DNA from 2 places in the Streptomyces sp. NBC_01476 genome. Region 1 is predicted to be linked to the other one. Evidence: riboswitches for the same ligand, from Rfam matches in the RefSeq annotation. Region 1 holds a riboswitch; the other holds the start of a gene.
The links. Region 1 has a riboswitch for S-adenosylmethionine ahead of thrC (threonine synthase). Riboswitches for the same ligand answer to the same signal wherever they lie in the genome.

Region 1 (11,773 bases):
ACCAGGGCGTCGGTGAGCAGTCCGGCGGGCGCGGCGGCGGCCAGCAGGCGGCGCAGTTCCGCACCGCAGGGGCCGCCGGCGAACCCGGTGACGACCGTGCGGTGCCCGAGCGCGGCCAGCACCCGGGCGACGTTGACGCCCTTGCCGCCGGGCCGTTCCTCGGTGGCGAGGACCCGGTGCGTGGTGTGCGGGCGCAGCGCGGCGACCCGGTAGGTCACATCGAGCGCGGTGTTCAGCGTGACGGTGATGATCACCCGTCGATGATGACAAACGGAGCGCCCCCCGCCCAGAGCCGGGTGGCCCTCACGGGCCCAGCACCGGGGGGCGCCTGAGCGCCCGTCACCCCGCCCGCAGGCCCCGGGCCTGCCCCCAGACCGCGGAAGGCCCCAACGGGGCCCCTGACGCCCGCTGGCCAGCCCGGCAGGTCGCCAACGGCCCCCAACGCCCGTCAGGGCCCCCGGGGGCGTCAGGAGGGGCGGAGGAGCCAGTCGCCCTTGCGCATGACGCCCACCACGTCGTAGGAGTCGTCCAGCACCACGAGGTCCGCGTCCTTGCCGGGCTCCAGCGTGCCGATCCGGTCGCCGAGGCCGAGCAGCCGCGCCGGGTTGGTGGAGATGGCCCGTACCGCGTCCGGCAGCGACAGCCCGTCCAGCGTCACCGCCCGCTTGAACGCGGTGTCCAGCGTCAGCGTCGACCCGGCGATCGAGCCGCCCTCGACCAGCCGGGCCACCCCGCCCAGCACCTCGACCTGCATCGGGCCGAGTTGGTACATGCCGTCGCCGAAGCCGGCCGCGTCCATCGCGTCGGTGATGAAGGCGACCCGTCCCGCGCCCGCGCTGCCGAAGGCGAGTTCGAGGACCGCCGGGTGCAGATGCGTGCCGTCGTTGACGAGTTCGACGGTGACCCGCTCGTCCTCCAGCAGCGCCGCGATCGGCCCCGGCTGCCGGTGCTGCAGCGGCGGCATCGCGTTGAAGAGGTGGGTCGCCACGGTCGCGCCCGCGTCGATCGCCTCACGGGTCTGGTCATAGTCCGCGTCGGTGTGCCCGATCGCGGCGATCACGCCGAGTTCCGCCAGCAGCCGTACCGACGCGATGCCACCGGGCAGTTCGGTGGCCAGCGTGACCATCCTCACCGCGCCGCGCCCGGCCTCGACCAGTTTGCGGATCTCCGCCGGGTCGGGGTGGCGCAGCAGGCCCTCGTCGTGGGCGCCCTTGCGGCACGGCGAGATGTACGGGCCCTCGTAGTGGATCCCCGCGAGGTCGCCCTGCTCGACGATCTCGGCGAGCAGGCCGGCCTGCCGGGCGAGCAGGCCGAGTTCGTTGGTGACCGTGGAGGCCACCAGCGTGGTGGTGCCGTGCTCGCGGTGGGTGCGGACCGCGGTGAGGATGTCCTCGGCGGTGCCGGAGCTGAAGGACGCGCCGCCGCCACCGTGATTGTGGATGTCCACGAAGCCGGGGACGATCGTGTACCCCTGCCCGGCGAGGTCCAGGGTGGTCTGCTCGGCCGCCTCGTTGGCGGCGATCGAGCCGCCGTCGACGGTGAGCCGGGCGTCCTCCACCACACCGGACGGCAGCACCACACGGGCACCAGCCAGCACCGTGCGCTGCGTTGTTGATACCGGGGCCATCAGGCGGTTACCTCCACGGAGATCAGATCCCAGGCGAGCAGGCCGGCGCCCAGGCATCCTGCGGTGTCCCCCAGCGCGGCGGGGACGAGAAGAGGGAGCTTCTGGAAGGTGATGCGCGCCTCGACGGCCGCCCGCAGCGGCCCGAAGAGGACGTCCCCCGCCTCGGCGAGCCCGCCGCCGATGATGAGCACCCGGGGGTCGAGCAGGGTGAGACCGGTGACCAGGCCGTCGGCGAGCGCGTCGATCGCCTCGCCCCACACGGCCAGGGCCTTCGGGTCGCCGGCCGCGACGGCACGCGCGCAGTCCGCCGCGTCCGCCGCCGGATCGCCGCACGCCGCCGCCCAGCTGCGGGCGACCGCGGCGGCCGACGCGTACGCCTCCAGGCAGCCGCGCTGACCGCAGCCGCACTCCCGGCCGCCGGGCCGGACCACGATGTGCCCGATCTCGCCCGCGTAGCCGTGCGCGCCCGCCTCGATCCGGCCGTCGATGCCGATGGCGCCGGCGATGCCGGTGCCCAGCGGGATGAACAGGAAGCGGTCGGCGCCGTTGCCCGCGCCGATCCGGCCCTCGGCGAGGCCGCCGGCCCGTACGTCGTGCCCCAGCGCCACCGGGACGCCGCCGAGCCGCTCGGAGAGCAACGCCCGCAGCGGGACGTCCTTCCAGTACAGATTGGCGGCGTAGACAGCGATCCCGTTGGCCTCGTCGACGATGCCGGGGACCGCCAGGCCGGCCGCGACGGCGGTTTCGCCGTGTGCCGCCAGGCCGTGGTCGCGCAGTTCTCCGGCGAAGTCGAGGATGGCGGTGACCACCGCGTCGGGTCCGCGTTCCCGGCCGGTGGGGCGGCGCGCCTCGTACAGCAGCGTGCCGTCCGCGGCGACCAGGGCGGCCTTCATCCCGGTGCCGCCCACATCGATGGCGATGACATGTCTCACGGGAACAGTCTCGCGGTTGACCCCGCAAAAGGTCTAGTCCACTCCGCTGTGAAGATCGACGCCACCCCGGACACCGCACCCGAACGGCCCCCAACCCCGGCCCGATGCGGAAGCGATATCACTCATGGTGTAGACCTTGGCTAAAGATGTGGGGAAGACTCGACGCTTCCGTAGGTGCTTCCGGTAGGCAGTACGCCAGGTACTTCAAAGGGCGGTAGGAACGGTGCAGCGGCGACTTCTCGGGCTGGCGGCAGTTGGCGTCACGTCCGTCATGGCAATGACCACACTGAGTGCGTGCGGCGGGAGCAACCCGCTGAGCGGGGACGTCACTTTGCACATGGTCGCCGCCGACTACGGTGACCCCAAGACGGGCAACAGCTCCAAGACGTACTGGGACGACCTGGTCAGCGACTTCGAGCAGAAGAACCCGCACATCAAGGTCCAGGTGGACGTCCTCAGCTGGAACGTCGTCGACGACACGGTCGCGAAGATGGTCAAGGAGGGCAAGGCCCCCGACATCGCGCAGATCGGCGCCTACGCCAACTACGCGGCGGCCGACCAGCTCTACAGCGCCGACGACCTCTTCACCATCAGCGAGCAGGCCGACTTCATCCCCTCGATGGTCACCGCGGGTTCGGTGAACCGGGTGCAGTACGGCATACCGTGGGTCTCCAGCTCCCGGATGTTCTTCTACAACAAGAAGCTCTTCAAGGACGCGGGCATCGAGAACCCGCCCACCACGTGGGCGGACATCGAGCAGGACGCCAAGAAGCTGAAGGCCAATGGGGTGCCGGCGCCCTACGGGCTGCCGCTCGGCCCCGAGGAGCCGCAGGCCGAGGCGCTGATGTGGATGCTCGGCGCGGACGGCGGCTACACCGACTCGGTCGGCAACTACACCTTCGACTCCACGTCCAACATCGAGGCCCTCACCTGGGTCAAGCAGCACCTGGTGGACCAGAAGCTGATCCAGGCGAAGGACCCGGCCACCACCAACCGCGCCGAGATCTTCACCGACTTCCTGGACGGCAAGGCCGGCATGGTGATGGGCCACCCGACGCTCTTCAGCCAGGCCAAGGCCGCGCACCTCGACGTCGGTGTGGTGCCGCTGCCCGGCGAGAGCGGCCCCAGCGTGAACACGCTCGGCGTCGCCGACTGGATGATGGCGTTCAAGCAGAACGGCAACAAGGACGCGGACGGCAAGTTCCTCCAGTACGTGTACCAGGACCAGAACTCGGTGAAGTTCCTCGACGAGTACGGTCTGCTGCCGGTGACCACCAGCACCTCGCAGGCGATGCGGACCAATCCCAAGGACAGGGACATGGTCAAGTTCCTCGACCTGCTGCCCGACGCGATCTTCTACCCGGTCGACAAGACCTCCTGGGCGCCGGTCAGTGACGAGGAGAAGAAGCTGATCGGATCGGCGATGCACACCGACCCGAAGACGGTGCTGTCGAAGCTCCAGATCGACGCGGAGACCGCCGACGCGGCGAGCGACAAGGCGAAGGCGTCGTCGTAGGCTCGTTGTCCCCCTCCTTCTTCCGGGTCCTTTCCGGGGGACCGGGGGAGGGGCGGGGCAGTGCGCGCTGGAGGGGCGGAGGTGCCGGTGGAGCCGTCGCAAGCCGCTGAGCTGTCAGTGCGGGACCGGGCGGTGCTGGACATCGCCGGCCGCACCTTCACCGGTCCCGGCCCCCGGGAGCGGGCGGTCCGCGAGCGCCTCGGCATCTCGCCGACCGCGTACTTCCAGCTGCTGAACGCGCTCCTGGACGACCCGCGGGCAGTGCGGTACGCCCCCGGCACGGTGAACCGGCTGCGCCGGGAGCGGGACCGGCTGCGCGACGAACGCTGAGGCCGCCCCGGCGGGGCGCCGGTGCCCCGGGGCCGGCCGGCCGCCGAGACCGCCCGGCCGGATACCGGCGGGGGTGTGTGCGTCCGTACGCCGGGCATGCGCCCGCCGTGCCCGGGTAGGGTCAGCCGCATGGCCTCCGCCGACATCCTCACGCCCCACACGCCCGAGGGAAAGGAAGGCCTCGCGGCACTGCTCGCGCGGCCCGAGCGCGCCGTGGTCGCCCTCGACTTCGACGGCACCCTGGCGCCGATCGTGCCCGACCCCGAGCAGGCCCGGGCGCACCCCGGCGCGGTGCCCGCGCTGGCCCGGCTCGCCCCGCACCTGGCTTCCGTCGTGGTCGTCACCGGCCGTCCGGCGGGCGTCGCGGTCCGCTACGGCGGCTTCGCGGGCGTACCGGGCCTCGACCACCTGGTGGTCCTCGGCCACTACGGCGCGGAGCGCTGGGACGCCCACACCAGCGACGTCCGCACCCCCGGCGCGCACCCCGGGGTCACCGCGGTCCGCGCCGAGCTCCCCGGGTTCCTCGACCGGATCGGCGCGTGGCAGGGCACCTGGATCGAGGACAAGGGCGGCCGGGCGGTCGCGGTGCACACCCGCAGGACCGAGGACCCGGACGCCGCCTTCGAGGCGCTGCGCGCGCCGCTCGCCGAACTGGCCGAACGGCACGGCCTGATGGTCGAACCGGGCCGCTACGTCCTCGAACTGCGTCCCCCCGGCGTGGACAAGGGCGTCGCGCTGGCCGCGTACCTCGGTGAGACGAACGCGGGCTCCGTCCTCTACGCCGGCGACGACCTCGGCGACATCGCGGCCTTCGACGCGGTGGGCGCCCTGCGCGAACGGGGTCTGCCCGGTCTCCTGGTGGCCGCCGCGGCCACCGGCGCGGAATCCCCGAAGGAACTCCTCACCCGCGCCGACCTCACCGTCCCGGGCCCCGAGGGCGTCGTCGCGGTCCTCAACGCCCTGGCCGACGCCCTGTCCTGACCTCCGCACCGAGCCCCCGCCGGGCGGTCAGCCGCGCAGGGCTTCGAGCTGGTCGAGGAACCACTTCGAGGGGGGGAGGGCGGTCGCGGCCTCCGCGAGGCGTTTGGTGCGGTCGGCGCGCTCCTCGGGTGCGAGGGTGAGCCCTTCCAGCAGCGCCGCGGCGGTGGCCCGGATGTCGTACGGGTTGACGGTGATCGCGTCGTCGGCGAGTTCGGCGAAGGCGCCCGCCTCGCGGGACAGGACCAGGGCGACGCCGTTGTCGGAGACGACCGGGACCTCCTTGGCGACCAGGTTCATGCCGTCGCGGATCGGGTTGACCAGGGCGACGTCGGCGAGGCGGTACGCGGCCAGCGAGCGCGGGAAGTCGTCGTCGACCTTCAGCAGCACCGGGGTCCAGCTCAGCGTGCCGAACTCCGCGTTGATCTCGGTGGCCACCCGGGAGACCTCGGCGGTGTAGTCGCGGTAGATCTCCAGGTCCTGCCGGGAGGGGTACGCGAAGGCGACATGGACGACGCGCTCCCGCCACTCGGGGTGCTCGGCCAGGAGCTGCCGGTACGCGAGGAGGCCGCGGACGATGTTCTTGGAGAGCTCGGTACGGTCCACCCGGACGATCAGCTTGCGGTCGGCGCCGGTCTCGGCGCGCAGCCCTTCCATCTGGGCGGCCACGTCGGGGCGCCCGGCCCGCTCCCGCAGAAAGTCCCCGTCGGCGCCCAGGCCGTGGACGCCGAGCCGGGTGGTACGGCCCCGCCAGGTCACTTCGAGGCCGTCGGGGGAGAGCGTGGCGCCCAGCACGGCGACGCAGGCCGCGGCGAAGGCGTCCGCCCAGCGGCGGGTCAGGAAGGCGGCCCGGTCGGCGCCGAGGATGCCGGCGAGCAGTTCCTCCGCGATGTCGTCCGGCAGCAGCCGGAAGTAGTCCGGCGGTGCCCAGGGGGTGTGTGAGAAGTGGCCGACCCGCAGGTCGGGGCGGCGGGCGCGGAGCATCGCCGGGACCAGGGAGAGGTGGTAGTCCTGCACGAGTACGGCGGCGCCCTCGGCGGCCTCCTCGGCCAGGGCGTCGGCGAAGGCGGCGTTGTAGGCGCGGTAGGCGTCCCACTGCGTGCGGAAGTCCTCGTCGAAGACCGGCTCCAGCGGGGTCTGGTAGAGCATGTGGTGCACGAACCACAGCACGGAGTTGGCGATGCCGTTGTAGGCGGCCTCGAAGACGGGTGGGTCGACCGCGATCATGCGGGAGCCGTCTTCGGCGACGCCGCGGCTCACGGCGGCCCGGTCGCCGTCGGACAGGGCCGCGCAGACCCATACGGCGCCCGCGTCCGGGCCGATCGCGCTGAGCCCCGATACGAGGCCGCCGCCGCCGCGTCTGCTGGTCAGCTCGCCGTTCTCGGTGAGGGTGTACGAGACGGGGCCGCGGTTGGAGGCGACCAGGATGGGGGCGGCGTGACGCGTTGCGACCATGCGGCGAGCCTAGCCAGGATGACCTTGCCTCAAACGTGACCCCGCCTGCGCCGTTGCCCTTCCGCCCGGCGGCAACCGGGTCGTCTGCGGCGCCATCGTCGCTGGTCGCGCAGTTCCTCGCGCCCCTTCGGGGCACGTCCTCCGCCGTCCTTCTTGGGGGCGCGGGGAACTGCGCGCTCAGCCGTCCACCGGCGGGTGGTCCGGATCCGGCCTTGGGGCTGGGCGTGCGGGTCGTCTGCGGCGCCGTCGTGGCTGGCTGCGCAGTTCCTCGCGCCCCTTCGGGGCACGTCCTCCGCCGTCCTTCTTGGGGGCGCGGGGAACTGCGCGCTCAGCCGTCGACCGGCGGGTGGTCCGGATCGGGCCGTGGGGGGCACGACGTCCGCCGCCCCCCGGAGGGGGGATCGGGGTCAGGCGGCCCGCAGGGCCACGTATTCGCGGATGGACCCCATCGGAGGTCGCTCTTCCGTGTCGACGGGGTGGGTGTGGGGGGTGAAGCCGTCGGGGGAGCGGGTGAACTGGGTGAGGCGGGGGCGGACCAGGGGGCCGCGGGAGAGGCGGAGCTGCGCCGTGCGGTAGATCGCCGCCGCCATCCGGCCCAGCGCCGCCGTGTCCTGATGCCGGTGGTGCCGTACGCCGACGTCCACCTGGGCGAGCGCGTCCAGGCCGACCAGGCCCAGCGCGTCGATCAGCATGCCCAGCTCCACCCCGTAGCCCACCGGGAACGGCAGCCGTTCCAGCAGCGAGCGCCGCGCCGCGTACTCCCCGCCCAGCGGCTGGACGAAGCCGGCCAGCCGCGGCCAGTGCAGGTTCAGCAGCGGGCGGGCGACCAGCTCGGTGACCCGGCCGCCGCCGGCCGGCAGCGTCTCGCCGCCGGTCTCCAGCGGACGCTCGTACATCGCCTTGACCAGCTGCACGGCCGGCTCGGTGAGCAGCGGGCCGACGATGCCGGAGACGAACCGTGAGTCGAATTCACGCAGGTCCGCGTCCACGAAGCAGACGATCTCGCCACGGGCCACCAGCAGCGACCGCCACAGCACGTCGCCCTTGCCGGGCACCGCCGGCAGCCGCGGCAGGATCGTGTCCCGCAGCACCACCCGCGCCCCGGCCGCCGCCGCGACCCGGGCCGTACCGTCGCGGGAACCCGAGTCGATCACGATCAGCTCGTCCACCAGCGGTGCCGCGGGCGCCATCAGGTCACGGCGGATCGCACCGACGATCCCGCCGACGGTGGCCTCCTCGTCGAGCGCCGGCAGCACCACGCTGACCGTGCCGCGGTCGCCCGCCGCCCGCTTCGCCGCGAGCAGCTGCTCCAGCGGCCGGTCGGCCGCCGACCACGACCGGCGGGCCAGCCAGCCCTCCACCTCATCGAGCACTGTGGGACCCCTTGTGATCCATCTCGCGGTGCGGACGACTCTCTCAACCGCTGCCTTTGTCGGTTACAGTCTTGAACAACGCGCAGGGTGACCGCATGCCGGGTGCCCGTGCCGACAACTGAACGACAAGTGAATAGCGCTCATCCAGAGGGGCAGAGGGAACGGCCCGTTGAAGCCCCGGCAACCCTCCCGCCGACCGCGAGGTCACACGGTGGGGAAGGTGCCAATTCCGTCTTGTGGCGACGTACGTCACAAGGAAGATGAGGAGAAAGGGCCTCGCCATCATGGCTGTGCAGACCATCGCCGCCTCCCACGACACCTCCAGCCCCGCCCCCTTCGGACCCGCCGCCGCGCTGTCCTGCCGGGAGTGCGGAGCCCGCTTCCCGCTGAGCCCGGTGTTCGCCTGCGAGGAGTGTTTCGGCCCCCTCGAAGTGGCCTACGACCTCCCGGTCGGCGACCCGGAGGGCCTGCGCCGGCGGATCGAGGCCGGCCCGACCAGCATCTGGCGGTACGCGCCGCTGCTGCCGGTGGCCGCCGATGTGGCGGAGCACCCCAATCTCAACCCCGGCTGGACGAAGCTCGTCAAGGCCGACAACCTCGCCCGTGAACTGGGCATCACCGGCGGCCTGTACGTCAAGGACGACTCCGGCAACCCGACGCACTCCTTCAAGGACCGCGTCGTCGCCATCGCCCTGGAAGCCGCCCGCACCTTCGGACTCACCACCCTGTCCTGCTCCTCCACCGGCAATCTGGCCGGTGCGGTGGGCGCCGCCGCGGCCCGCGCGGGCCTGCGCAGCTGCGTCTTCATCCCGCACGACCTGGAGGCCGGCAAGGTCGTCATGGCCGCGGTCTACGGCGGCCAACTGGTCGGTATCGAGGGCTCGTACGACGAGGTCAACCGCTTCTGCTCGGAGTTGATCGGCGACCCGATCGGCGAGGGCTGGGGCTTCGTCAATGTGAACCTCCGCCCCTACTACGGCGAGGGCTCCAAGACGCTCGCCTACGAGATCGCCGAGCAGCTCGGCTGGCGCCTGCCGGACAACCTGGTCATCCCGATCGCCTCCGGCTCCCAGCTCACCAAGATCGACAAGGGTCTGCAGGAGCTGATCAAGCTCGGCCTGGTCGAGGAGAAGCCGTACAAGATCTACGGCGCCCAGGCGGAGGGCTGTTCCCCGGTGTCCGCGGCCTACAAAGCCGGTGTCGACGTGGTGCGGCCGGTGAAGCCGGACACCATCGCCAAGTCGCTGGCGATCGGCAACCCGGCGGACGGCCCGTACGTCCTGGACATCACCCGCCGTACCGGCGGGGCGGTCGAGGATGTGAACGACGAGCAGGTGGTCGACGCGATCAAGCTGCTGGCGCGGACCGAGGGGATCTTCGGGGAGACGGCCGGCGGGGTGACCGTGGGTGTGCTGCAGAAGCTGATCGAGACCGGGCAGCTCGACCCGGCCGCCGAGACCGTCGTGCTCAACACCGGCGACGGCCTGAAGACCCTGGACGCGGTCGCGCCCACCACCGGACCGACCGCGATCATCCGCCCGACCCTTGCCGCGTTCCGAGAGGCTGGCCTCGCATGACTGCTTCTGTTCGAATCCCGACCATTCTCCGTACCTACACCGGCGGCCAGGCCGAGGTGCCGGCCGAGGGCGCGACGCTGGCCGAGGTCATCACGTCGCTGGAGAAGAATCACGCCGGTATTTCGGCGCGGGTTCTCGACGACGCGGGAAAGCTGCGGCGTTTCGTGAACGTTTATGTGAACGACGACGATGTGCGTTTCTCGTCGGGGCTGGAGACGGTGGTGCCGGACGGCGCGAGTGTCTCGATCATTCCCGCGGTGGCGGGTGGCTGAAACCGCGGACTGTCCGCTGTTGTTTTGATCCGCGGTTTTCCGTGGGTTCTGCGGCCCCGCTCACCCCTCGTGGTGGGCGGGGCTCTTCGCTGTCCGGGCCCGGCGGGGGCGGTGCGGGGCGGTAGTTGAAGGGCTGTACTGTTGCGGGGGGCAAGTGAGTCGCCAGTCCTGGGTGGTGCGGCGATTTATCGCCAAATTCACACGCGAATTCTCCCGGATCGCCCGATGTGTCCGGTCCGAGATGCCCCGCATTATCGTTTTTTCCTGGGTTATTTCCGATGAGTCAGACCCAGAATTCTCGTCCAATTGACCTGTTGCAGTGGGCATCCGGACAGATACATTCAGCCGCGGTCGACGCGTTCCGGCGCACGCCTCCCAGAGCTCCCTCCTGTCCACGGTAAGGGTCGCTCCGGTGGGTGAGGTCTGACCCGGGCCCGCGGAGTGCGGGGCCGCGATAGGGCCAGTAATAGGGGAGTTGGGAATGGCTCAGGGCACCGTCAAGTGGTTCAACGCGGAGAAGGGCTACGGCTTCATCGCGGTCGACGGTGGTGCGGATGTCTTCGTCCACTACAGCGCGATCCAGATGGACGGCTACCGCACCCTCGAAGAAGGCCAGCGAGTCGAGTTCGAGATCTCGCAGGGTCAGAAGGGGCCGCAGGCGGACATGGTCCGGCTGGCAGGCTGACATCCCGGCGCGTTCGACCATCGACGCGGCGTTTCTCTCAGGCCGAAGGGCCCGCACCGGCTCATGGTGCGGGCCCTTCGCGCGTCCGGTGCGGGCCCTTCGCGCGTCCGCGGGCGCCCGCCGCCCGCCGCCGGGTGCCCGGTCCTGACGCCGCTCGGGGGTGGGGGTCTGCTTGCACTCTCACGGTCGGAGTGCTAATCATTGGTTAGCACTCTCCTAGTGAGAGTGACAACTTGGACCGGGTCGGTGAGGCCCGCTCGGGCGCCGGGAAGGAACCGGCGGCCGGCTGGCCGTCCGTCGCGGGCGCCTACGCGGTCCGATCCACCGCCCCCTGCCTCGGTGGGGGAACCCCCAGTCCGCGGAGGACACTTCACAATGGCTAAGATCATCGCGTTCGACGAGGAGGCGCGGCGCGGACTCGAGCGCGGTATGAACCAGCTCGCCGACGCCGTCAAGGTCACCCTCGGCCCGAAGGGCCGGAACGTCGTCCTCGAAAAGAAGTGGGGCGCCCCCACGATCACCAACGATGGTGTCTCCATCGCCAAGGAGATCGAGCTCGAGGACCCGTACGAGAAGATCGGCGCCGAGCTGGTCAAGGAAGTCGCCAAGAAGACGGACGACGTCGCCGGCGACGGTACGACCACCGCGACCGTGCTCGCCCAGGCCCTGGTCCGGGAAGGCCTGCGCAACGTTGCCGCCGGCGCCAACCCGATGGCCCTCAAGCGCGGCATCGAGAAGGCCGTCGAGGCCGTCTCCGCCGCCCTGCTGGAGCAGGCCAAGGACGTGGAGACCAAGGAGCAGATCGCTTCCACCGCCTCCATCTCCGCCGCTGACACCCAGATCGGCGAGCTGATCGCCGAGGCCATGGACAAGGTCGGCAAGGAAGGCGTCATCACCGTCGAGGAGTCGCAGACCTTCGGTCTTGAGCTTGAGCTCACCGAGGGCATGCGCTTCGACAAGGGCTTCATCTCCGCCTACTTCGCCACCGACCTGGAGCGGATGGAGGCGACGCTCGACGACCCGTACAT
Region 2 (11,773 bases), 1.3 Mb from region 1:
GGCAGCCGCTCTTCCTGGCGGGCGGCGGGGCGCTCGGCTTCCTCGGCATCATCTTCGGCTGGTGGCTGTTCTTCTTCGCGCTGCCGTTCGCGCTGATGGGCATCTTCGGCTGGACCTTCGAGTACTACCGGGGCGAGGACCGCACGCAGTAGACCGCGCTCACTCCTGCCGGAGGGCCCCGACACCGTACGGTGCCGGGGCCCTTCCGCGCGTCCAGCGCAAGCGACACGCTCAAAGCCCCACTCGTTTGCACGCGCTCCCCGCGCGCATCACCAGTGGCGTTCATAGCGTGATCGCATGAACCACTTTCGCTTGAGCCTCAAACCCCGGCGCCGTACGGCGCTGAGCTGCGCGCTTCTCATAGCGCCCCTCGCGGTGGGGCTCACCGCGTGCAGTGGAGGCGGGAACCCGCTGGCCGCCTCGCCCTACGACGCCCCCGCCAAGGTCGCGTTCACCGCGGCCAAGGGCGGCAAAGCGGACCCGAACAAGCCACTGGAAGTATCCGTCAAGGACGACGGCGGCCGGATCACCGATGTCACGGCCACCGACGCCGCAGGACGCTACCTGCGCGGTGAACTCAGCGCCGACGGACTGCGCTGGCACTCCACGACGGCACTGGCGGCAGGAGCGCACTACACGGTGCGGGTCAGCACCGAGGACTCCGACGGCCACCCCGGCCGCAAGACCATGGAGTTCGACACCACCCCGGCCGACGCCGGACTCCACGTGACCTTCGGCCCGGACGCCGGTACGTACGGCGTCGGACAGCCGGTCACCGCGGAACTCAGCCGGCCGGTCAAGGACCGCGCCGCCCGCGCCGTGGTCGAGGGCAACCTGCACGTGAGCGCGTCGCCGCAGGCCGCGCCCGGCTCCTGGTACTGGGTCGACGACAAGACCCTCCACTACCGCCCGCGCACCTACTGGCCGGCCGACGCCAAGATCGACGTCACCAGCAACCTCAGCGGGGTACGGGTCCAGGACGGGCTGTACGGCGGCGCCGACAAGTCGCTGACGCTGCACACCGGGGACCGGATCGAGGCGCTCACCGACGCCGGCACCGACCAGATGACGTTCAAGGACAACGGCAAGGTGATCAAGACCCTGCCGGTCACCACCGGAAAGCCGGGCTTCGACACCCGCAACGGCATCAAGGTGGTGCTGGGCAAGGAGTCGTTCGTCCGGATGACCAGCCAGAGCATCGGCATAGCCGCCGGCAGCTCGGAGTCCTACGATCTGCCGGTCTACTGGGCCACCCGGGTGACCTGGAGCGGTGAGTACGTGCACGCCGCGCCGTGGTCCGAGGGTTCGCAGGGATCGGCCAACGTCAGCCACGGATGCACCGGTATGAGCACGGACAACGCGCACTGGTTCTTCGACCATGTGCGCCAGGGCGACATCGTCCAGGTCGTCAACAGCCAGGGCCCCACCATGACGCCGTTCGACAACGGCTTCGGTGACTGGAACCTCGACTGGGCCCAGTGGCAGAAGGGCAGCGCCCTCGGCGCGGGCAGCAGCGGCACACAGGCCGACGCGGTCAAGACCCCCGCCTCCGACCCCGCCCGCCTCCGCCCCGAGACCGCCTGAATCCCCGCCTCCGCCGCCGGCCGCCCAGGCCCGCTGCCGACGGGAGCCCGGGTCCTACCGGCTCGCGACCGCCGCTCCGGCCGGGGTGATCCGGCGGCGGAGGAGGGTGGCGAGGGTGTCGCTGAGGTTCACCGGGTCCACCGGGTGGGTCACCGCGGCATCCGCGCGGCTCCAGGTGGCCAGCCACGCGTCCTGCGGGCGGCCGATCAGCACCAGCACCGGCGGGCAGCGGAAGATCTCGTCCTTGATCTGCCGGCACACGCCCATGCCGCCGGCCGGATTGGCCTCGCCGTCCAGCACGCACACATCGATGCCGCCGCGTTCCAGCTGTTCGAGGACCGCGGGGAGCGTCGCGCACTCCACGTACTCCACCGCGGGCAGGTCCGAGGCCGGCTTGCGGCCGACGGCGAGCCGGACCTGCTCCCGGGTGTTCGCGTCGTCGCTGTAGACCAGCACGGTGGCGGTCGCCTGCATCCTGGTGCCTCCTCGTGAACGCATTCTCAAGTGACTGGGATGCTACTCCCGCCAGCGCCTTTCCCAGAAGGGTTACCCCGTTCGGGTGGCGCCCGGATCCCGACTCGCGCGCACTGCCGGGGCCTTGACACACCGAAGGGGACCCCCGCAGTGAGCGCCGGATAAGGGACCGACATAATGTCGGACGTGGCGACAGCAACAGCAGTAGAAACCGGGCACGCGCACCCGTCGGTCAACCGGCCGAACCTCACCAGCGTCGGAACCATCATCTGGTTGAGCTCCGAGCTGATGTTCTTCGCGGCCCTCTTCGCGATGTACTTCACCCTTCGGTCGGTCACGGGTGCCGACTTCTGGAAGGAACACGCGCACGCGCTGAACGTGCCGTTCTCGGCGACGAACACCACGATCCTGGTGCTCTCGTCCTTCACCTGCCAGATGGGCGTGTTCGCCGCGGAGCGCGGCGACGTGAAGAAGCTCCGCTCGTGGTTCATCGTGACCTTCATCATGGGCGCGGTCTTCGTCGGCGGACAGATCTTCGAGTACACGAACCTGGTCAAGAAGGACGGGATCTCGCTCAGCTCGGACCCGTACGGCTCCGCGTTCTACCTGACCACCGGGTTCCACGGGTTGCACGTGACCGCCGGACTGATCGCGTTCCTGCTGGTACTCGGCCGCACCTACGCGGCCAAGCGGTTCACTCACCAGCAGGCCACCGCTGCCATCGTCGTGTCCTACTACTGGCACTTCGTCGATGTGGTCTGGATCGGCCTCTTCGCCACGATCTACCTGATCAAGTAGCCGGTCCCGGGCTCCGGGACAGACCGGGTGGGCCCAGCCAGACACAGTCAAAGCATCGACAAGAGATCCTGACACTCGGGGTAATCCGTGAAAAAGCTCTCCGCACGACGGCGCCACCCGCTGGCGGCGCTTGTCGTCCTATTCTTCGCGCTCGCGGCCACCGGGGGGCTGTACGCGGCGCTCGCGCCGGCACCGCAGGCACACGCCGATGACTCGGCGCAGTCGCTGGCCATCGAGCAGGGCAAGAAGCTGTACTCCGTGGGCTGCGCAAGCTGCCACGGCACCTCGGGGCAGGGCAGTTCCGACGGCCCGACGCTGGTCGGTGTCGGCAGCGCCGCCGTGGACTTCCAGGTCGGCACCGGCCGCATGCCGGCCCAGCAGCCCGGTGCCCAGATCGAGAAGCACCCGGTCATCTACACCCAGGCCCAGATCGACCAGCTGGCGGCGTACATCGCCTCGTTCGGTCCCGGCCCGGTCATCCCGACCAAGGACCAGTACAGCCCGAGCGGCGCCGACGCCGCCAAGGGCGGTGAACTGTTCCGCACCAACTGCTCCCAGTGCCACAACTTCGTGGGCAAGGGCGGCGCGCTGACCGACGGCAAGTTCGCGCCGAGCCTGAAGGGTGTCGACCCCAAGCACGTCTACGAGGCCATGCAGACCGGCCCGCAGAACATGCCGTCCTTCCCCGACAGCACCATGCCGTCGGACTCCAAGGCCGACATCATCGCCTACCTCAAGGCGGTCGACAGCGCGAACAGCCCCAACCCGGGCGGCTTCACCCTCGGCAGCATCGGCCCGGTCTCCGAGGGCCTGTTCGCCTGGGTCTTCGGCCTCGGCACGCTGATCGCCATCGCCACGTGGGTCGCCGCCCGGACCACTAAGGCCAAGAAGTCATGAGCGAGACTGGATCTCACAACGACGTGTCAGAGAACCTGCCGAGCGAACACGGCGCCCCCGAGGGCGGCGTAGCGGTCAAGACCGACCCGTTCGCCAATCCCGGGCTGCCGCCCCACGAGCACCGCCGCCAGGACATCGACGACAAGGCGGCCAAGCACTCCGAGCGAGTGGTGGCCGGCCTCTTCACCCTGTCGATGCTCGGCACCATCGCGTTCATCGCCTGCTTCGTGATCTTCCCGGTCGACAAGATCGTCTACATCTTCCCGTTCGGCCATGTGAGCGCGCTGAACTTCTCGCTCGGGCTGACGCTGGGCGTGGCGCTCTTCTGCATCGGCGCGGGCGCCATCCACTGGGCCCGCACGCTGATGTCCGACGAGGAGATCGCCGACGAGCGCCACCGGGTGGACGCCGACGACGAGCTGCGCGAGAACGTCCGCCAGCAGTGGATCACCGGTGCCAAGGAGAGCGGCTTCGGCCGCCGCAAGCTGATCCGGAACACCATGTTCGGCGCGCTGACCCTGGTGCCGCTCTCCGGCCTGGTGATCCTGCGCGACCTCGGCCCGCTGCCGGAGGACAAGCTCCAGCACACGCTGTGGGCCAAGGGCAAGGTGCTGATCAACTCCAACACCAACGAGCCGCTGCGGCCCGAGGACGTGGTGGTCGGCTCGCTGACCTTCGCCCAGCCGCAGGGCCTGGAGGAGTCGGCCGAGGACTTCCAGCAGCAGATCGCCAAGGCCGCCCTGATGATCGTCCGGCTCAAGCCGGAGGACATCAAGGACAAGCGCGAGGCCAACTGGGGCCACGAGGGCATCGTGGCGTTCTCCAAGATCTGCACCCACGTCGGCTGCCCGATCAGCCTGTACGAGCAGCAGACGCACCATGTGCTCTGCCCGTGCCACCAGTCGACGTTCGACCTGTCCGACGGTGCCCGGGTGCTCTTCGGCCCCGCGGGACACCCGCTGCCGCAGCTTCGGATCAGCGTCAACGGTGAGGGCAACCTCATCGCGCTTGGCGACTTCGAGGCGCCCGTCGGCCCGGCTTTCTGGGAGCGCTGATGAGTACAACCACCGAAACCCCCACCCGGCGCCGGCCGACCAACCCCGGTGAGCGCGTCGCGGAGTGGACCGACGGACGGCTCGGGCTGTACAAGCTCGCCAAGTCCAACCTGCGCAAGATCTTCCCGGACCACTGGTCCTTCATGCTGGGCGAGGTCTGCCTCTACAGCTTCACGATCCTCATCCTCACGGGTGTCTATCTGACGCTGTTCTTCCACCCGAGCATGAGCGAGGTCGTCTACCACGGCCCGTACGCGCCGCTGCAGGGTGTGCGGATGTCCGACGCGTACGCCTCCACGATGCACATCAGCTTCGAGGTCCGCGGCGGTCTGCTGATCCGGCAGATCCACCACTGGGCCGCGCTGATCTTCATCGCGGCGATGATCGTGCACATGATGCGCGTCTTCTTCACCGGCGCCTTCCGCCGGCCGCGCGAGGTCAACTGGCTCTTCGGCTGGTCGCTGCTCTTCCTGGGCATGTTCACCGGCTTCACCGGCTACTCGCTCCCCGACGACCTGCTCTCCGGCACCGGTGTGCGGTTCATGGAGGGCGCGGTCCTCTCCACGCCGATCGTCGGCACGTATCTGTCGATGTTCCTCTTCGGCGGCGAGTTCCCCGGCCACGACTTCGTGTCGCGGTTCTACTCGGTGCACATCCTGCTGCTGCCAGGTCTGATGGCCGGCCTGCTGGTCGCCCACCTGATCCTGGTCTTCTTCCACAAGCACACCCAGTTCCCGGGTGCCGGCAAGACCGAGAAGAACGTCGTCGGCACCCCGCTGCTGCCGATCTACATGGCCAAGGCGGGCGGCTTCTTCTTCGTGGTCTTCGGTGTCATCGCCGCCATCGCGGCGGTCGCCACCATCAACCCGATCTGGACGATGGGCCCGTACCGGCCGGACCAGGTGTCCACCGGAGCACAGCCCGACTGGTACATGGGCTTCTCCGAGGGCCTGATCCGGGTGATGCCCGGCTGGGAGATCAGAGGCTGGGGCCACACGCTGGTCCTCGGCGTCTTCATCCCGCTGATGATCTTCCCGCTGGTGATGGTGGCCATCGCGGTCTACCCGTTCATCGAGTCGTGGGTGACCGGCGACAAGCGGGAGCACCATCTGCTGGACCGGCCGCGGAACCGCCCGGTGCGGACCGGCTTCGGTGTGGCCTGGCTGACGGTCTACTTCGTGCTGCTGATCGGTGGTGGCAACGACCTGTTCGCCACGCACTTCCACTTGTCGATCAACGCGATCACCTGGTTCGTCCGGGTCGGCTTCTTCGTGCTGCCGGTACTGGCGTTCTGGGTCACCAAGCGGATCTGTCTGGGGCTGCAGCGGCGCGACCGCGACAAGGTGCTGCACGGGCGGGAGACCGGCATCATCAAGCGGCTGCCGCACGGTGAGTTCATCGAGGTGCACGAGCCGCTGTCGCAGCAGCAGTTGCACGTGCTCACCGCCCACGTCCAGCCGAAGCCGATCGACCCAGGACCCGAGGTCGACGAGAACGGGGTGGAGCGCAAGCTCAGCCCGGTCGCCAAGGCGCAGGCGAAGCTTTCCAAGGGGTTCTACGGGGAGCACAGCCAGATTCCGAAGCCGACGGCCGAGGAGTACGAGGAGATCACCTCGGGGCACGGTCACCACTAGCGTTCCCGCCCCACCCGTAAGGGCCCCGTCCGACCCTCGGACGGGGCCCTTACGTTCCGGGGGGCGGTGCGGGAACGTGCCCCGAAGGGGCGCGGGGAACTGCGCGGCCGGCCACGACGCAGCGGCACCGAGTCACCGGTTGGACGGGGCTGCCGCCCCGATAGGCTGCACCCTGCCAGAGGGTGACCCTTTTCCAGGAGCGTGACCATGAGCACTGAGACCCCCGCCGGAGGCCCCCGCTCCTGGCCCGACGTGCTGAGCTCCCTGCTGGCCGGCGAGGATCTGACCGCGGGGGACACCGCCTGGGCGATGGACCGGATCATGCGCGGCGAAGCCACCGACGTGCAGATCGCCGGGTTCGCCATCGCCCTGCGGGCCAAGGGCGAGACCGTGGACGAGGTCATCGGCATGGTGCGGGCGATGTACGAGCACGCCAACACCATCGAGGTCCCCGGCCCCAGCGTGGACATCGTCGGCACCGGCGGCGACCGGGCCAAGACGGTCAACATCTCCACCATGTCCGCGATCGTGGTGGCCGGCACCGGCGCCAAGGTCGTCAAGCACGGCAACCGCGCCGCCTCCTCCGCCAGCGGCGCCTCCGACGTGCTGGAGAAGCTCGGCGTCAATCTGCAGCTCACTCCGGAGCGCGTCGCCGAGGTGGCCGCCGAGGCCGGCATCACCTTCTGCTTCGCGGTGAAGTTCCACCCGGCGCTGCGTCATGTGGCCACCGCCCGGGCCGAGTTGGGCGTCGCCACCACCTTCAACTTCCTCGGCCCGCTGACCAACCCGGCCCGGGTACGGGCCCAGGCCACCGGGGTCGCCGACCCGCGGATGGCACCGATCCTCGCCGGCGTGCTCGCCGAACGCGGCTCCTCCGCCCTGGTGTTCCGCGGCGACGACGGCCTGGACGAGCTGACCACCACCGCCACCTCCCAGGTGTGGGTGGTCCGCGACGGCAAGGTCGAGCAGCGCGCCTTCGACCCCCGCGACGTCGGCATCGGCCTGGTGCCGGTGGAGGCGCTGCGGGGCGCCGACGCGGCCTACAACGCCGATGTGGCCCGCCGGCTGCTCGCCGGGGAGACCGGGCCGGTACGGGACGCGGTGCTGCTCAACTCGGCCGCCGCGCTGGTGGCGCTGAACCCGGGGCAGGGCACGCTGGAGGAGCAGATCGCGGCCCGCCTCGAACAGGCCGCGCACTCCATCGACTCGGGCGAGGCCGCCGCGGCGCTCGACCGCTGGGTGGCCGCGAGCAACGTCTGAGCCGAGCCGGTATCAGGTGTGCGGGACGCCGTCCGCTTGATGGACGGCGTCTTGCGCGTTCGCGCGTCTGTGGCAGAATTCTCCGCAGGTCACGAGTGACAGCGTCAAGGCCCCGGCTCGCTGTCCGGCAACCCTCCGTCCGTGGTGGGGTGCCCCGGGTGAGGACCAGGCTGTGAGCAAGCAAGGCTCTCAGCAAGCCGGACTTCGGGAGCTCTGTCATGACAGTGATCAGCCCTGCCACCGCCACTGCCGCCGTCACCCCCTCCGCCGAGGCGGACGTGTGTACGCCGCTGCCGGTGCTGGGACGGGACGTTCGGGTCCCGCTGGTGACGGGCGGCGAGGTCACGTATGCGGCCCTTGACTACGCGGCGAGCGCACCGGCGCTCCAGCGGGTGTGGGACGACGTGGCCGCGTACGCGCCCTACTACGGCAGTGTGCACCGCGGTGCGGGCTATCTGTCGCAGCTGTCCACCGACCTCTTCGAGCAGAGCCGGGCGACCGTCGCGGAGTTCCTCGGCTGTCGCCCCGACGACGAGGTCATCTTCACCCGCTCCACCACCGACTCGCTCAACCTGCTGGCGTCGGTGCTGCCGGCCGGAACGCAGGTCTACGTCTTCGACACCGAGCACCACGCGTCGCTGCTCCCGTGGCAGCGGGCGGAAGGCGCTCAGGTCACCTGGCTGGCGGCGCCGCGGACTCCCGAGCAGGCGGTCGCCGCGCTCGATGTGGCCCTGCACGGCGCCCCCAAGGGGCCCAAGCTGGTGTGCGTCACCGGGGCGTCCAATGTGACCGGCGAGGTGTGGCCGGTGCGGAAGCTGGCCGCCGCCGCGCACCGGCACGGCGCCCGGATCGTGCTCGACGCGGCGCAGCTCGCTCCGCACCACCCGGTCGACATCGCCGCGCTCGACGTGGACTGGGTCGCCTTCTCCGGGCACAAGCTCTACGCGCCCTTCGGCGCCGGTGTGCTGGCCGGGCGCCCGGACTGGCTGCGCGAGGCCGAGCCGTACCTGGCGGGCGGCGGCGCCACCCGGAAGGTCGCCCGGCGGGCCGACGGCACGCTGGACGTCGAGTGGCACACCTCGGTCGCCGCCCGGCACGAGGCCGGGTCGCCCAATGTGATCGGCGCCTACGCGATCGCGGCCGCCTGCCGGGCCCTCACCGAGGCGGGCTTCGACCGTCTGGTGGCCCGGGAGCGGCAGTTGCTCGGCCGGCTGCGGGAAGGGCTCGCGGGCATCCCCGAGGTGCGGGTCCTGTCGCTCTTCGGTGAGCACTCCGAGCGGGTCGGCGTCCTCTCCTTCGTCGTCCAGGGCTGGAACAGCTCGCACTTCGCCGCGGCGCTCTCCGCGGAGTACGGCATCGGGGTCCGCGACGGGCTCTTCTGCGCGCACCCGCTGGTCCGCACCCTCCTCGACGCCGAGCCCGACGAGCCGGGTGCCTGCGGCGCCCCCGACGCGGCCCCCGGCGAGCGTGCGCTCAACGCCATCCGCGTCAGCTTCGGCGCCGGCACCCCGGACGAGCACATCACCCGGTTCCTCGCGGCGGTCACCACCCTCGTCCGCACCGGCGCCCAGTGGACCTACCGCACCGAGAACGGCCGCTGCGTACCGGCCCGGTAGGACACCCCGGTAGGACACGGGGAACACGTGAAAGACGGACCCGCCCGGCGATCGGGACAGCCGGGCGGGAAGGGGACCGGCTCTCCCGGCCGCGCTGCGGGCTACGCGTCCAGCCCGATGGCGAACGCGGCCTCCAGGTCGTGCTGGGAGTAGGTGCGGAAGGCGACATGCGTATCGGTCACCCGCACGCCCGGGATCTTGGAGATCCGCCCCGGGATGATGTCGGCCAGGTCGTCGTGGCGGGCCACCCGCACCAGCGCGACGAGGTCGTAGTTGCCGGTCACCGAGTAGACCTCGCTGACGTTGTCGAGCGCGGCGATCGACTCGGCGATCTCCGGGATGCGGTCGACAGACGTCTTGATGAGCACGATCGCGGTGATCACGGCTGAATGTCTCCCTGGGTCGGCGTGATGACGAGCCTCACCTTACGCCGGGGCCGGTAGCAGACCCACGCGCAGAGGAAGCCGAAGGCGAAGCCCACCACGTGGGCGAGATAGGCCACACCGGGACCCCCCTGGGCGGTCTGCGCGGCGAGCCACTGCAGCACGAACCAGAAGCCGAGCACCATCCACGCGGGGAAGCGCAGCGGGATGAAGAACAGGAACGGGAAGAGACTGGTGACCCGGGACTTCGGATAGAGGTAGAGGTAGGCCCCGAGCGCGCCGGAGATGGCTCCCGAGGCTCCCACCAGGCTCTGTGCGTCGTCGCTGTGTCCGAAGGCGAAGCCGTACGTGGCCAGGTAGCCGGCCGTCACGTAGAAGAGGGCGAAGCGGACCCGGCCCATGCGGTTCTCGACGTTGTCGCCGAAGACCCACAGGAAGAGCATGTTGCCGACAAGGTGCACCCAGCCGCCGTGCAGGAAGAGCGCGGTGAGCACGGAGAGGAACGGCGACTTCCCGTAGCCGTGCGGGACCGGGCAGCCGGCCGGCAGGTCGAGCCGGCCCGGTGGCAGCTTGCCATGGAAGAGCTCGGCCGGGATGACACCCCAGCGGTTGAAGTAGAGCGCCTGTTCGCAGACCAGCCGGTGGCCGCCGCCGTAGGCCGGGGTGAAGCCGGAGAGCGGGCCCAGCAGGAACACCGCGGTGCACAGGCCGATCAGCGTGTACGTCACGACCGGCGTGCGGTGGACCGGGTTCTTGTCGTACACCGGGATGACCATGGACCGATGATGACGGAACGGGCGTACCGGACAAAGGTCGCCTCGCCGCAGCGCGCCGGACCGCCGAGGCCGTAGGGTGACCCGGACACGCCCGTGCCGACCGGCCGCCCAGCCGTTGCCGAACCGCGAACGAGGTACTTACCGGATTCACCTCCGCAACGGGGACAATGGATACAGCAGACGGCGGCCGAGGGATCGAAGGGGGCCGGGAGGGCGCCGAGGAAACCGGACGGGAGTGACTGGTGGACGGTAGCGGCGGCGTTCCGGACGCCGGGGCGAGCGAGGGCGGTGCGGGCGAGCCCGCGCTCGACCGACCGCTGCCCGAGGGCGTACGGCATCGCGTCGTCGCCATCGCGGCCGACGCCTTCGGCGGTTTCACCTACGCCGATCTGCCGGTGTCGCTGCGGCCCTATGCCCGCTTCACCCCGTCCAGACGTGTGAAGTACGCGGCCACCGCGCTGGCCGCCGCTCTGGAGTCGGACGCCGGCTTCCGGCTGAAGGTCGCGGGCAAGCTGCGCGAGGTCCAGCCGGAGCTGACCGAGGCGCTGGACGGCGGCACCCCGCCGCCCGCCGCGGACCCGCTCGACGTGGCCGCCGCTGCCTACCTGCTGCGGCCGGCCGGCTGGGCGAAGCTGGTCGCCACCGCGGGGGAGGAGGCGCAGCGGGCGGACGCCGAGCGCGCCGACGAGGAGACGCTCGCCGAGCTGGCCCGGCTGCGCGAGGAGGTCGACGAGCTGCGTGCCCAGGCCCGCACCGAGGCCATCCGGGCGCGCAGCGAGCTGGAGACGGTCCGCAAGGAGAGCGACGCCCTGCACCGCAAGCTGCGCGCCGCGCACAGCGACGTCAAGCGGGCGGAGGCCGCCCAGCGGAAGCTGCAGAACGAGGTGGACGACGTACGCGCCGCCGCCGAACGCGACCGGGCCGCCGCCGAGGCCGAGGCGCGCCGGCTGCGGACCCGGCTGACCGAGGCCGAAGCGGTGATGGAGGCCGGCCGGCGGGCGGTGCGCGAGGGGCGCAGCGTCGAGGACGTACGGCTGCGGCTGCTGCTCGACACCGTGCTGGACGCCGCCGCCGGGCTGCGCCGCGAACTCGCGCTGCCGCCCCGGGACACGATCGGCGTCCGGCCCGCCGACACGGTGGAGGCGGTGGCGCCCGGCCAGTTCAGCGCGCACGACATCGCCACGCGGGCGCTGTCCGCGACGGATCCGCAGCTGCTCGACCAGTTGCTCGCGCTGCCGCAGGCGCATCTGGTGGTGGACGGCTACAACGTCACCAAGACCGGCTATCCGTCGCTGC

Region 2: linked by a shared signal. The riboswitch ahead of OG552_RS08735 (aminotransferase class V-fold PLP-dependent enzyme) and the one ahead of thrC (threonine synthase) in region 1 are both predicted to bind S-adenosylmethionine.

What each region holds. Positions count from the first base shown of each region.
Region 1 is NZ_CP109446.1:3,331,114-3,342,886, reverse strand. It holds gene OG552_RS14855 (1-phosphofructokinase family hexose kinase) at 1-254, opposite strand, end outside; gene nagA (N-acetylglucosamine-6-phosphate deacetylase) at 467-1,627, opposite strand; gene OG552_RS14845 (ROK family protein) at 1,627-2,559, opposite strand; gene OG552_RS14840 (ABC transporter substrate-binding protein) at 2,837-4,075, shown strand; gene OG552_RS14835 (DUF3263 domain-containing protein) at 4,163-4,405, shown strand; gene otsB (trehalose-phosphatase) at 4,535-5,386, shown strand; gene OG552_RS14825 (alpha,alpha-trehalose-phosphate synthase (UDP-forming)) at 5,414-6,838, opposite strand; gene OG552_RS14820 (glucosyl-3-phosphoglycerate synthase) at 7,246-8,211, opposite strand; SAM riboswitch class I at 8,349-8,478, shown strand; gene thrC (threonine synthase) at 8,496-9,788, shown strand; gene OG552_RS14810 (MoaD/ThiS family protein) at 9,785-10,060, shown strand; gene OG552_RS14805 (cold-shock protein) at 10,542-10,745, shown strand; gene groL (chaperonin GroEL) at 11,121-11,773, shown strand, end outside.
Region 2 is NZ_CP109446.1:1,997,345-2,009,117, reverse strand. It holds gene OG552_RS08775 (cytochrome c oxidase subunit 4) at 1-152, shown strand, start outside; gene OG552_RS08770 (L,D-transpeptidase) at 298-1,584, shown strand; gene OG552_RS08765 (hypothetical protein) at 1,639-2,058, opposite strand; gene ctaE (aa3-type cytochrome oxidase subunit III) at 2,236-2,856, shown strand; gene qcrC (cytochrome bc1 complex diheme cytochrome c subunit) at 2,944-3,753, shown strand; gene qcrA (cytochrome bc1 complex Rieske iron-sulfur subunit) at 3,750-4,808, shown strand; gene qcrB (cytochrome bc1 complex cytochrome b subunit) at 4,808-6,442, shown strand; gene trpD (anthranilate phosphoribosyltransferase) at 6,650-7,702, shown strand; SAM riboswitch class IV at 7,790-7,907, shown strand; gene OG552_RS08735 (aminotransferase class V-fold PLP-dependent enzyme) at 7,921-9,318, shown strand; gene OG552_RS08730 (Lrp/AsnC family transcriptional regulator) at 9,420-9,701, opposite strand; gene OG552_RS08725 (rhomboid family intramembrane serine protease) at 9,698-10,477, opposite strand; gene OG552_RS08720 (NYN domain-containing protein) at 10,717-11,773, shown strand, end outside.